3 regions of the Priestia megaterium genome follow, and region 2 is predicted to be linked to each of the others. Evidence: riboswitches for the same ligand, from Rfam matches in the RefSeq annotation. Region 2 holds a riboswitch; each other region holds the start of a gene.
The links. A riboswitch is a leader RNA that binds a small molecule or an ion and turns the genes downstream of it on or off. The one in region 2 is predicted to bind thiamine pyrophosphate.
Positions count from the first base shown of each region.

Region 1 (4,221 bases), 2.0 Mb from region 2:
TTTCCATTTTGACATAAGGCGATGTTAGCAGTGCCTCCTCCTACATCAATATTGGCAATTACTGCATTTGTTTCAGCGGAATGTTGGATTGCTCCTGATCCTTTTGCCGCCAATATTCCTTCCAAATCAGCACCGGCTGTTGCAACAACGAAATCTCCAGCATGTTCGGCTAGATAGTGAACGATACTCTCTGCATTTTGCTTTCTAGCAGTTTCTCCTGTGATGATCACAGCGCCCGCCTCCACTTGATCTAAGGAGATTTCTGCATTCTTGTACTCTTGTTCTAGTAGTACCGTTAATCGTTGAACATCGATTTCAACCTCGTTTACCATAGGTGTGGTATAGATAGAACTTGCATACGTTACGCGACGATCAATAATTTGACAGCCTGGCAGCGTAAACTGATTTTGTTGATTTGCTATTAACAGCTTGCTTACAATCAGTTTTGTTGTGCTTGTTCCAATATCTAAACCTATGCTCGTGATCCATTTCTGTAGCATGCTATCAATCCCTTATCTCGTTTGAATATGTTGACTATCATAAAACAGTTTTTTGAATATTTCACTAACTATGTTATCAAACCTGACACACTTTTGTGTAAACAAAGGTGACAAATGAAAAAAAAGACTAAATCTTGGTAGATTTAGTCTTTTTTCTTATGATGAATGTGATTTAGTTACAATCATTCTTGATGCCGATGGAATTAACAATGAAAGAATGACTAAGCAGGCTATTAGTGACCCTACCATTGAAACACCGTTCATTGAAAAAGAATACCACAGAGCGGACATACCTTTTGGTGCGTACGATCCCCAGAAAATAATACCAGCAATAAAGTGCCAGAAATAACGTGCGAAGCTTCCGATAATAAGGGATAAAACAATCAAAACAAAAGCTTTTGATCTGTTATTGGTAGCTAAATTTGTTTTAATAGATTGTGAAAAAATACCTCCAAAACCTATAAAAGCAAAAGCCACAATATATTCAATAAATGTTTGTAGCGCTGTTAAAATATAAGCCGTTCCTGTCGCTAACTGCAAAAGCCCCCATAATAGACCAGATAGAGCCCCGCCTTTTACTCCCCAGCGAAAGCACATAATAAAAATGGGCACCATGGAGAACGAAATACTTACAGCCGTTGCAATCTTAATGGAAGGCAAAAGGTCAAGTAGAAGTGCCAATGCTGCAAAAATAGCTATTTCAATTTTAGCCTGTAAAGGTAATGCTTTATTCACGTTTCTCACTCCTGTTTTTGAATCATTCATATCAAACGGTTTACACAGGAGTAAGCAACTATATGCTACTATTCCCACATTCCTACGCTAGCGTTAACTAACAGGTTCTAAGGGTCTGAACATTTCGTTCACTCTCAGCACGGCGGCTCCCCCTGTGGTACGTTTGGATATTTATGTAGTATAAAGACAATGTTTATTATACCATACGTAACAAAATAGATTCGAGAGATTTCAAAGATGTTTCTATTTTCTGAATCTATTTTTTATAATGACAATCGTTTTAGTATTTGTTATACTTCTTTTATGTCAATTGAATATAAAAAACCCTCATCCTAATCGATGAGGTAGAGGTCGCAGTTTTTAATAGTAAAGTAACGGAAATGCAGAGAACATTGAGGATGTTGCTTGAAAGGAAAAATTGCCGAAGTTTAAATCACTTCTCGGTTGATTTAAGCTGGGGCTGTCTCCGAACAGGAACAGAACTGTCACATCATGCGAGTGATGTGAAGAGCTATCTTCACGGAAGGTTGACGCGGTTTTCAGATTTAAAAGCGCGCACATATACTGCGGGCTTTTTTTATGTTATCCCGTCTCTTTCCGTACATTCGAAAGGAGTATTTATCTATGCAAGAGCAGCAAGAATTAAAACGTGGGTTGAAATCTCGCCACTTAACGATGATTTCATTAGGAGGAGCCATCGGAACCGGCTTATTCCTAGCAAGTGGTGGAGCAATTCACACAGCAGGACCTGGGGGAGCGCTTTTAGCTTACGCTATTATTGGCGTAATGGTTTACTTTTTGATGACCAGCCTAGCAGAGCTCGCAGCTTATATGCCTGAAGCTGGTTCATTTAGTACGTATGCGTCTCGTTTTGTAGATCCATCCTTTGGTTTCGCTCTCGGCTGGAACTACTGGTATAACTGGGCTATTACGATTGCAGCTGAATTATCCGCTGGAGCCCTTATTATGAAATTTTGGTTCCCGAACTCTTCTTCTATTTTATGGAGTGCCCTGTTTTTATTAATTATGTTTGGGCTTAACTACCTTTCTGTAAAAGGATTTGGTGAATCTGAATTTTGGTTTTCGTTAATTAAAGTAGTAACGGTTATTATCTTTTTAGTTATTGGTATTATGATGATTTTTGGTATCTTTAACAATGAAGCACCAGGTTTCAAAAACTTCACGCTTGGTGATGGACCGATTCACGGTGGATTCTTCACTGTACTAGGTATATTTATGGCAGCTGGTTTTTCATTCCAAGGAACAGAGTTGCTTGGAGTCGCAGCTGGAGAAAGTGAAGATCCGGAAAAAACGGTTCCTCGCGCAGTTAAACAAGTCTTCTGGCGCATCTTGTTATTTTATATTTTAGCTATTTTTGTTATTGGAATGCTTATTCCATACACAGCGAATTCATTAGCAAGTGATGACGTGAGAGTAAGTCCGTTTACTTTAATATTCGAACGAGCAGGTCTGGCGTTTGCAGCATCAGCGATTAATGCCGTTATTTTAACAGCTGTTTTATCTGCTGGTAACTCAGGTATGTATGCTTCTACGCGTATGCTGTGGAACTTAGCGAAAGATGGAAAAGCACCAAGGTTCTTAGCAAAAGTGAATAAACGAGGCGTTCCAGTTAATGCCTTAATCGCAACGGCACTTGTCGGTACACTTGCATTTGGTGCTTCATTTTTTGGAGACGGTGCGGTATATACGTGGTTACTTAATGCTTCTGGTATGTCTGGTTTTATTGCTTGGTTAGGAATTGCGATCAGCCACTATCGTTTTAGAAGAGCATTTGTTGCTCAAGGTCATGATTTGAGTGAACTTCCATATCATGCAAAACTTTTCCCATTTGGCCCTATCTTTGCCTTTATTTTATGTGCCGTTGTTATTTTAGGCCAAAACTATTCGGCGTTTATGGGTGACTCGATTGACTGGTACGGTGTACTTGTTTCTTATATCGGACTTCCTTTATTCTTAATTGTTTGGTTAGGATACAAATGGACGAAAAAGTCGAAGCTTATCCCGTTAAAAGAATGTCAAGTAACAGTGAAAAAATACGAATAAAAAAAGCTCTCTATTCAAAAGAATAGAGAGCTTTTTTTATATGAGCTGATCGGCAAAATGAAGAGATATATAAGCGGGTTGGTTTTTCATAACAAGCATATAACCTTTGAGGGGACGGTTATAGTAATCAGCAGCTTCGATATAATAAATACGCTGAATTAACCTGCTTAAACGAGTTGCAAAAGATGGAAGTTGGTGATTAGGAATGGTTTGGATGTAGTCTATGATTTCTTGCTTAGTTTGAAGGCCCGAACGAGTACATTGTAACAGGTGAAAAAGCGGATCTGCTGTTATAGTAGATAGTTCAGAATTGTGTTTGATTCTATTCAGCTGGATATGCAGTTCTTTTTTGGACCATCTTTTTGGAATAGCTCTTATATGCTGTATTCATGATAGCTAACACCTTTCGTATTAAAATAATAAAATGACTTATTATTTTAATAACCTTTACACATGAAACTAAAACGTTACAATGTGTAAAGGTGTCATACATCTTATAAAATAAGCTGATAAAAAAGCACATCTTGCCACTGATCGAATTTCCAGCCTACTTCTTTAAATTCTCCGCAAAATGTAAAATTAAATTGCTCATGCATTTTGATACTGATATCATTCCCTTTTGTAATCCCTGAAATGACAACGTGATGGTTGAGTTCTTTAGCCAATTCCAAAATCCGCTTCATAAGCTGTTTTCCAATGCCATACCCCTGCTGATTTTTATCAATATAAATCGATAGCTCTACCGTTTGAATGTACGCTTCTTTATCTCGATAAGAAGAAAGCGAAGCATAGCCCGCTACTACTCCATCTTTTTCCGCGACAATAAGCGGAAAGAGTTCATTGCTAATATGATTATTAAACCAGCCCCTTCTTTGTTCTACTGTTACAGGCGTTAAGTCAAAAGTAGCAGCACTTGTTTGAA
Region 1 is NZ_CP023317.1:2,485,012-2,489,232, forward strand. It holds gene CEQ83_RS12445 (ethanolamine ammonia-lyase reactivating factor EutA) at 1-500, opposite strand, end outside; gene thiT (energy-coupled thiamine transporter ThiT) at 657-1,265, opposite strand; TPP riboswitch at 1,298-1,398, opposite strand; lysine riboswitch at 1,573-1,757, shown strand; gene CEQ83_RS12455 (amino acid permease) at 1,860-3,299, shown strand; gene CEQ83_RS12465 (GNAT family N-acetyltransferase) at 3,794-4,221, opposite strand, start outside.
Region 1: linked by a shared signal. The riboswitch ahead of thiT (energy-coupled thiamine transporter ThiT) and the one ahead of CEQ83_RS02765 (thiamine phosphate synthase) in region 2 are both predicted to bind thiamine pyrophosphate.

Region 2 (4,221 bases):
ACTTTCACCATGTCACAAAGTCCAGAAGCCTTTGCTAATTTAGCAATACGTACGGCCTCTTCTGCATTTTTTGCTCCAGCAGTGTTAGGCAAAAGAGTGAAACGCTTCACATCAAGTGCTTCTAATAAATTAGGCTGATTTTGATCAAAAATATCCATTCGTCTAACAGCAAATGTTAAAATTTCTGTTTCCGACTCTTCTACCGCTTGACGCTGAGTCGTAAAGTCCGGAAATTTCCCTGTTCCTAATAATAAACGTGAATTAAATGTATATTGTCCAATTTTTAACATACTCTTCATCCTCCTCCAACAAATGAAACAACTTCTAATGTATCTCCATCTTTTAAGCATGCATCGCTATGTTCTTCTTTTTGCAAAATATTCTTGTTTAATTCAACAATTACAACTCGCTCATGCAGACTCTGAGCCTGCAGCAAGTGCTCGACCGTTTCAATTTCATCTCCGACAGTGACGGTCTTACCGTTAATAATTAGATTCAATGAACTCCCTCCATTGCTCTCGTTAGCTGAAATGATGTAAAGAATGAATGATTTGGCTTTTTCCCTAACAAAGCATCAGCCATAATTTTTCCAGTTGCAGCGCTTAATAAAATACCGTTTCGGTAGTGGCCAAAAGCCATGTGCAGATTCGCTATTTCAGGGTGCTCTCCTAAATAAGGCCAGCCATCATTTGTTTGTGGACGAAGACCAGCCCATGCTTTTTCAAATGTGGCTTCTTTAATGGCCGGCAGAAGCGCAGAAGCTTTATTCAGCAAAAATTGAATACCTTGTGCAGAAACGGTCTTAGTAAAATCATGCTGCAGCTTAGTTGCCCCGATTACGATTCTTCCACCAGTCTTAGGGACTAAGTAAAAACCTTCATCTAAAAAAATCGTTTTAGAAAGCAGGGGCTTATAACTTTGCAGAGCAATACACTCTCCTTTTACAGGAAACACCTCGCCTAAATGTTCAGAAGAAATAAAGCGTTTAGCCCATGAGCCTGCTGCAATCACTACTTTTTCTCCATAAAAAGAGCCTTTGGACGTCTGTACCCCTTTTACTGTTTCATTTTCCATAATCAGAGAGTGAACGTCACAGTATTCGAATACATCTGCTCCGTGATACAAGGCTCCATGAGCAAGAGCTTGTGTTAACTTAGCCGGAGCTAGCTGGCCGTCTCCCGGTATTGTAATGGCTCCGTATATGTCTGGAGAGAGCCCGGGTTCTAACAAACGCGCTTCTTTTACATCGATCCATCTTACATCTTTGTCCCACCGGTGGTGCTGAGCGGCTTTTTTCTTTAATACGTGTGCATCTTCTTCTGTTACAGCGACTTTTAATAAGCCTTTTTGAATGAGCTCTACGTCGATAGCCGTTTTTTCTTTTAGTTCCTTCACCAGTTCAGGAAACATGCTTCTGCTCTTAATAGCAAGGTCTAAAAGAGGACCTTCTTCATCAATTTCAGCTTGAGCACCTAAAATACCAGCGGCTGCACTTGAAGCTTCACAACCAACTTGATTGCGTTCAAGAATAGCTACTGACGCTCCTTGTTTTGACAAATGATAAGCGATAGAAGAGCTGATTATACCTCCTCCGATTAACAGTACATCATAATGCTGCTTCATTTTCTCCACCTCCAGATGTCCATATATGAGAATATTGTTTAATCGCTTTCAGGGGATCTTGCGCAAGCATGACACCAGACATCACGGCTATACCGTGTGCTCCTGTTTGAAGTACCTCTTTGGCATTTACAGGTGTAATTCCTCCAATGGCAATAACCGGTATCTGCACAGCGTCTACTACTTCTTTTAGTGCCGCTATCCCTCGACTTTTTAATTCTTTTTTTGAATGTGTTGAATAAATATGTCCGTATAAAATGTAGTGAGCACCATCTTTTTCAGCTTCTAAAGCCTCTTCCACAGAGTGAACTGACTTTCCAACAATAAGAGAAGGAAATGCGTCTATAACAAACGAAACGTCTAAACTATGATAGGCAAGCTGTACACCTTTTGCTTTTAAAGCATGCGCTACATCAACTCGGTCATTCACAATAATTTTAGAGCGACAAAATGGTAGGCTTTCTAGTAAACATTGAATCTGCTTTGCCGTTTTCTTTTTTTCTCTAATATGAATGGCGCCCGCAAAAGGCGCGATAGCCGTTAAAATTTTTTGAAGCTCTTCGATTGGCTGCTTATCTGTTGTAATGACATGAAATTTAGGAATATCCACATGATCGAAACCTTTCCACTCAGAATAAAGAGAAATTTCAATCACTTCATCTTGTGCAGAGGGCTTTATTACATACAAAAAACCACTCTACAACGTAGAGTGGTTAGCATGCATCGTTATGTAAACATGATCGCCACTTCCCTACGCTGGTCCAAACCAGATCAGGTTCAAAGGGTCCGAAATACATCCGTCTCAGCTTCAAAAAGCTCCCCTAGTGATTGCTATTTATTGATTTTGTTTTTGCACTTAAAATTATAACACAACTAGATGTAAATACAATATCTCTTTATGCTCTTACGGCTCTCTTCCTTTTATAGATGTATCTTTTAAGCTTCTTTACTAAGAGGCCCGGCGCACCGAATCATTCTGCTTTTTATATAGTTAGTAATCGGTATAGTCGTCAAATTCTTCTTTGTCTTTTTCCTTTTTCCGATCCCATATAAACAGCAGGAGTAACATAATAAAAGTTAGAATATAAAAACCGTAAAAAATAAATGCCGCCACAACATTTATAAATAAAAATAAAAAACCAATGATCTGACCTGCAACAGCTACAATCAACAAAATGTATTTCCAAACTTCTGCTTTTCTATCCATTCTCTACTTCTCCGTCTTTTTGTTTTTCCCTACTAGAAACGTTCTCTTTACTTATAATAAAAACGTTCCTGCCAGTAAACCGACTGTAAATAAACCAACTGTTCCAAATGCTGAAATCCCCACGTACGCCAACATTTTCCGATAAGATTTTTCCCGAATTAACTGTACGGTTTCCACACTAAACGTTGAAAAAGTGGTAAAGGCACCAAAAAACCCAATGCCAATCATTAAAAATATTGAATCATCATAAGCATGACTCGGAACCTTTCCATAATAACTACCGTAAAAAAGACCAAGCCCAAACGCACCGAGCAAGTTTACAAACAGCATTGAGACTGGAAAAGGAGGGTTTGAAACTGTTTTTGTAACTTTTAAACCCAAAAGATAACGGCATATTCCTCCAGCTGCCCCGCCAAGTGCCAAGCTCACTATGCTCATTTACTTCACCTCATGTACTTTCACTAAATTTTTCCCTGCCGCTTCACCGCATAGATAGCCTGCTAAAGCAAGAAGGATTCCACCTACTAAAGAGACAATGACATAAATGGCTCCCCAAAATAAATGGTGCTGAGTGAGAGAAATGACGTCTCCTGCAAAGGTTGAATACGTTGTAAAACCGCCGCACACGCCAACTCCTAGTCCAAGCTTTATCCATTCTTTTGGCTTTTTCCACGCAAAAAATCCTGTTAATAGGCCTAGTATGAAGCTTCCTAATAGGTTTTCAATTACCGTTCCTATTGGATAGCCCGTATATAATAAGGAAAGATTTAGCAAATAACGCGCATATGTACCAGCGATAGCACCAAAGGCAATTGAGATTAAGTTTATGGCTTTCATCATATCGCTCCGTTTCATAAATTCTTCTTTAAGTGTACCATAAGGAATTTATTTCTACCTTAACATTTAACTATATGTTTATTGCACCAAAAGTCATGAAAAAATGAAAGAGAAAATCGTCGCATGAAACTTCCTTTTTACTCCTCAAATATCCCTTAAAAATCCACTTAATCCAAATTTTAAAATCTTTCTGTATCCTTATGACAAACCGTGTATAGAAGGTATATTTCCCTTATTTTAAGTCACATTAATCGTATAAGTTTTTTTTGTTGACTTTTGCTGTGTTCTTGTTTAGTATCACAGAGTATCATTTCCTATCAGAATACTAGGGGGTTTAGAAAATGAAGAAATTTGCTGCACTTTTGTCGCTACTATTAGCTTTCACAGTTGTGCTTGCCGCATGCGGTTCTAGCTCAAAAAATGAAGCAAACAATGGAGACAATAAATCTTCACAAGAGGATTTATATAATAAAGTGAAAAAAGATGGCGTATTAACAATTGGAACTGAAGGTACATACCCTCCGTTCACTTTTCATGATGACAAACAAAAGCTAACT
Region 2 is NZ_CP023317.1:520,460-524,680, reverse strand. It holds gene CEQ83_RS02780 (thiazole synthase) at 1-290, opposite strand, end outside; gene thiS (sulfur carrier protein ThiS) at 296-499, opposite strand; gene thiO (glycine oxidase ThiO) at 496-1,623, opposite strand; gene CEQ83_RS02765 (thiamine phosphate synthase) at 1,607-2,230, opposite strand; TPP riboswitch at 2,352-2,453, opposite strand; gene CEQ83_RS02760 (hypothetical protein) at 2,612-2,827, opposite strand; gene crcB (fluoride efflux transporter CrcB) at 2,879-3,265, opposite strand; gene CEQ83_RS02750 (fluoride efflux transporter FluC) at 3,266-3,664, opposite strand; gene CEQ83_RS02745 (amino acid ABC transporter substrate-binding protein) at 4,006-4,221, shown strand, end outside.

Region 3 (4,221 bases), 350 kb from region 2:
ACTGACGTTTTGAAAAGATAACACAGACCTATTCATGAATTGGCCACATCGCTTCGTTATAAGCCATATCCCAGAACATATACTCAAAACGCGTCGTATTCAAGAAAATTTCTTCAAGCTTTTCTAATTCCACTTCTGATTTATCTTCAGTAAGTGAGTCAAATAAATTGATACACCATGTCGCCAGTTCTCCAAATTCTTCTGAGCTGTACATTTCAATCCACTCACGGTAAAACTCATTGTTAGCTCCAGGCTTTTCACTAAGTTCTTTTCCTATTTCCCAGTAGCTCCACATACAAGGCAAAAGAGCGGCTACTAATTCAGCTAATGTTCCACTTTGACCAACGTGCAGCATATAGTGCGTGTATGCAAGCGTTGTAGGAGATGGCTGCGCTTTTTCTAATTCTTTTTCGCTGATTTCAAATTTCTTGGCATACTCACGGTGCAGACTCATTTCTTCGTTTAATGTAGAATCTAAAAGAGCTGCAAATTTCCCCATCGTTTGAAGATCGGTAGCTTTCATGGCTCCAATCGCAAATAATTTGGCATAATCAATTAGGTAAAGGTAATCTTGAATCATGTAGAAGCGAAACTTCTCCTTTTCAAGCGTTCCATCTCCCATCCCCTGTACGAAGGGATGATTATGATTTTGACGCCAAATAGGCTGCAGCTTTTCGTATAATCGTTCACTAAATTTCATGATGATCACTCCTTATGCGTATGCAGCCACGTATAAATGAACTGCACTATCACTTTTGTATATTGAACAAGCTGATTAATATCTAATTGTTCGTTCACAGCATGTGCATTTGCTAAATTTCCCGGACCGTAAATAGCGGCGGGAATTCCCGCATCAGCTAGCCATCCCCCGTCTGTTACGCTAGTTGACACATCAATTGGAGGCTTTTTCCCTTCCATTTGTTCATGAGTATTTGCAAGCAGCTGCACTCCTGCATGATTTTCATCAATTTCTAATGACGGAAAGATTTCTCCTCTGTCTTCAATCATTGATGTGCCTCCCCATTCAAAGGTTGGCAGATTATCTTTTAACCATGGATCTGCTTTTGCAATAGCTATAATATATTCTTCCACTTCTTTTGATACTTGGTCGTACGATTCATTAGGATAATAGTGAACGGTGATCCACAGCCTGCATTCATCTGCAATAAAAGCAGCATGTCTTCCGCCTTCGATTACTGCTGGATTAATCGTATTTGTCCCTGGCAAAAATCCTGGATAGCTCTTTGTAACAGCCCAGTGACGCTCCAATTCTTGTAGCCCTCCGATCACTTTTGCCATCTTTTCAATAGCGCTTGCGGCTAACAGCCCTCCTCCAGCATGAATCATACTTCGGCGTGTACCGTCATGATAGGTTTTACTGCTTTTTATCGTAATCCATCCCGTGATCACTCCGCCTTGACCTTGAATATGTAAATCACTTGTATCGACTACAAGCGCAAAATCAGCTGTATACCCTTTCTGACAGCATTGCAGCGTACCTGCCTCTCCTACTTCTTCTCCTACAACGGATTCAAAAATCAAGTCTCCTGGCAGCTCGATTCCTGCTTCTGTTAAAAGCTGCACAGCAAATAATGCTCCCGCCAAACCGCCTTTCATATCAGCAACTCCGCGTCCAATTATCATATTGTCTTTCACAACAGCTTCAAACGGATTGGTTTCCCAATTTTCATTTTCTTGTACCTCAGCAACATCCATATGGCCGTTAATAATCAAGCTTTGATAGTCAGCCGATTTTTGTCCTTTTAACGTTCCCACTACGATAGGGTCGTTAGAATATAAGTCCCACATATCAATGGAAAAACCGCAGTTTTTAAGAAAATCCGCTACGTACAGCTGCGCTTCATGAGAATTTCGTGCAGGAGGCGCTGGCGTTTTATACGAAACAAGCGTTGTTAATAACTGGATTAACTCTCCTTTGCGCTCCTCTACCTGTTTGACAAGCAAATCAATTGTTTCTTTCATGTATGACACCTTCCTTTACGCATAAAAAAAACACTTCTTTCGCAGGAAAGAAGTGTTTTTGTTTATGTACACAAAATTATTATAACGAGTTCGTAAGGAAATCCCATACAAAACATCCATTACAATACCTCTTTCCTACGCTAGTATTACCTAGTTCAGGTTATAAGGGTTAAGACTTATCGTCTCTCTCAGCTTCGAAAGCACCCCTAGTGGTGTTGTATCTCTATGAAATTAATCTATTATCATATGTTTACCTGTAATAGTTTTATCATAGTAAAGCGTTTTATTCAATAGAAAGGTTCATGATATGGTAATGAAAATAGTTTCCTTTTTAGTAGTAAAAGAAAAAGCACACACCTTTTTCATGCAGTGTGTGCTCTTTGTTTTTGTGACATTACTAGTTAGCTATTGGCTTCTTTAAAAATACGCCATAACTAATAGCACCAATTAAAAGCAGTCCTGCTCCTAACAGGAAAACCGCCGTAAAAGTTCCCGTTGCATCTAATATAAACCCTGTTACGATAGGAGCCATTGCCGCTCCTAGAAATCCACCGAAGTTCTGAATAGCGCCGAGTGAAGCAACTTGTTCCTTTGGTGCAATATCCGCCGCTAGAGTCCAAATGACGCCTGATGGCAGCTGTGACGCGAAGTAGCCAATCGACAATAAGACAATACTTAAGGCTGCATTATCAATAAAAGGAACGGGTGCTACCGATGCTGCGGCTAAGATTGCCCCGCCTACAATTGGTATTTTTCTTGCCGTTACTGCATTAATTCCTTTTCGAATAAATCTATCTGAAATTACACCACCAAGCAACACTCCTATGATTCCTGCTAGAAACGGAATAGCAGCAATCCAGCCCGTTTGTTTTAGGCTAAAACCGCGCTCTGTTTCTAAGTAGCTAGGAAGCCAAGTTAAATAAACCCATATCGTAAACATAATTCCGAAATTCCCGATAATCATAAACCATGTGCTTTTATATTTAAACAGCTGTGACCATTTTGCTTGTGAGGTATGACTGATTTTTATTTCTTCTTTAGGGACAGCTTTCACTTTATTGGCAACATAATCCGGATCTCGGTATATCTTTAGCCAAACAAACATCACAATAAAGCCTGCTGCTCCTATAACAACAAACATTCCTCTCCAACTCATTGTTAAAAGCAGTACCGTTAGAAGTGGCGGAGCAATCGCATTAGCAATTTGAGACCCTGTATTAATAATCGAAGTAGGAAGGCCGCGCTCTTCTTTTTTAAACCATCTTTCCGTCACTTTAATTCCTGAAGTAAAAAAAGGAGACTCCGATACACCAAGAAGCATTCTCATGGCATAAAGAGCAGAATACGTGTTAGTAAATGCACTTGCTACCGTTGCCACAGACCATAGGCCTGATGCCCATGCAAACATTTTTTTCGGCCCGTATTTGTCAACCAGCCAGCCTGCTGGTAGATTTGCTAAGGCATATGGCCAGAGAAAAGCTGAAAGCAAAAGACCCATTTGTGTAGAAGACAGCCCAAACTCTTTGGCAATCGTGGTATTAGCGATGCTTAAATTAGAGCGGTCTAAATAGTTAACAACTGCTCCAATTAGCAATACAATAATAAGCCACCAGCGTATATTCGTCTTTTTTACATCTTGCTTTACAGGACCTAAATCTTTGTTAACGCTTTCATTTAATTTAGATGTAACCGCCATAGAATATCCCTCCATAACCTTAATCGTTATAGTGAATGAGCTGTTTGCTTATTATCAAACAGCCCTGTTCACTAGAAATGCATGAGTTTATTCAGAACATGAACCAATTATTAAACACTGCTCTTTGGACGAATGCTATTTAGTTTATCATCTAATTCTTTGACTTCTTCTTCTGTTAAATCTATTTGAGGAGATCTCATGCCACCAACATCAATGCCTCTCAATTTTAATGCTTCTTTAAAATAAGACATGTTGCTTCCGTTTAAAAGAGCTTCACAATATTGAATAGCAACTTTTTGCATCTTTCTCGCTTTTTCTAAATCATTCGCTTTAAAGGCATTATAAGTCTCTACAAAAGGCTCGGGATAAACGCCCGATACACCGGAGACAACTCCTTCACATCCCATAGCCAGAGCTGCTAAAAATAAACGATCGGTTCCGGGAAGAACAGAAAAGTTTCCATCGTTAATATTTAAATAATCATTTACGCGTAAATAGTCAGGGTAGCTATATTTAATACCAATTACATTCTTGCATGAATC
Region 3 is NZ_CP023317.1:867,454-871,674, reverse strand. It holds gene CEQ83_RS04485 (ABC transporter ATP-binding protein) at 1-36, opposite strand, end outside; gene tenA (thiaminase II) at 29-700, opposite strand; gene CEQ83_RS04475 (acetylornithine deacetylase) at 706-1,983, opposite strand; TPP riboswitch at 2,099-2,201, opposite strand; gene CEQ83_RS04470 (MFS transporter) at 2,381-3,679, opposite strand; gene CEQ83_RS04465 (dihydrodipicolinate synthase family protein) at 3,790-4,221, opposite strand, start outside.
Region 3: linked by a shared signal. The riboswitch ahead of CEQ83_RS04475 (acetylornithine deacetylase) and the one ahead of CEQ83_RS02765 (thiamine phosphate synthase) in region 2 are both predicted to bind thiamine pyrophosphate.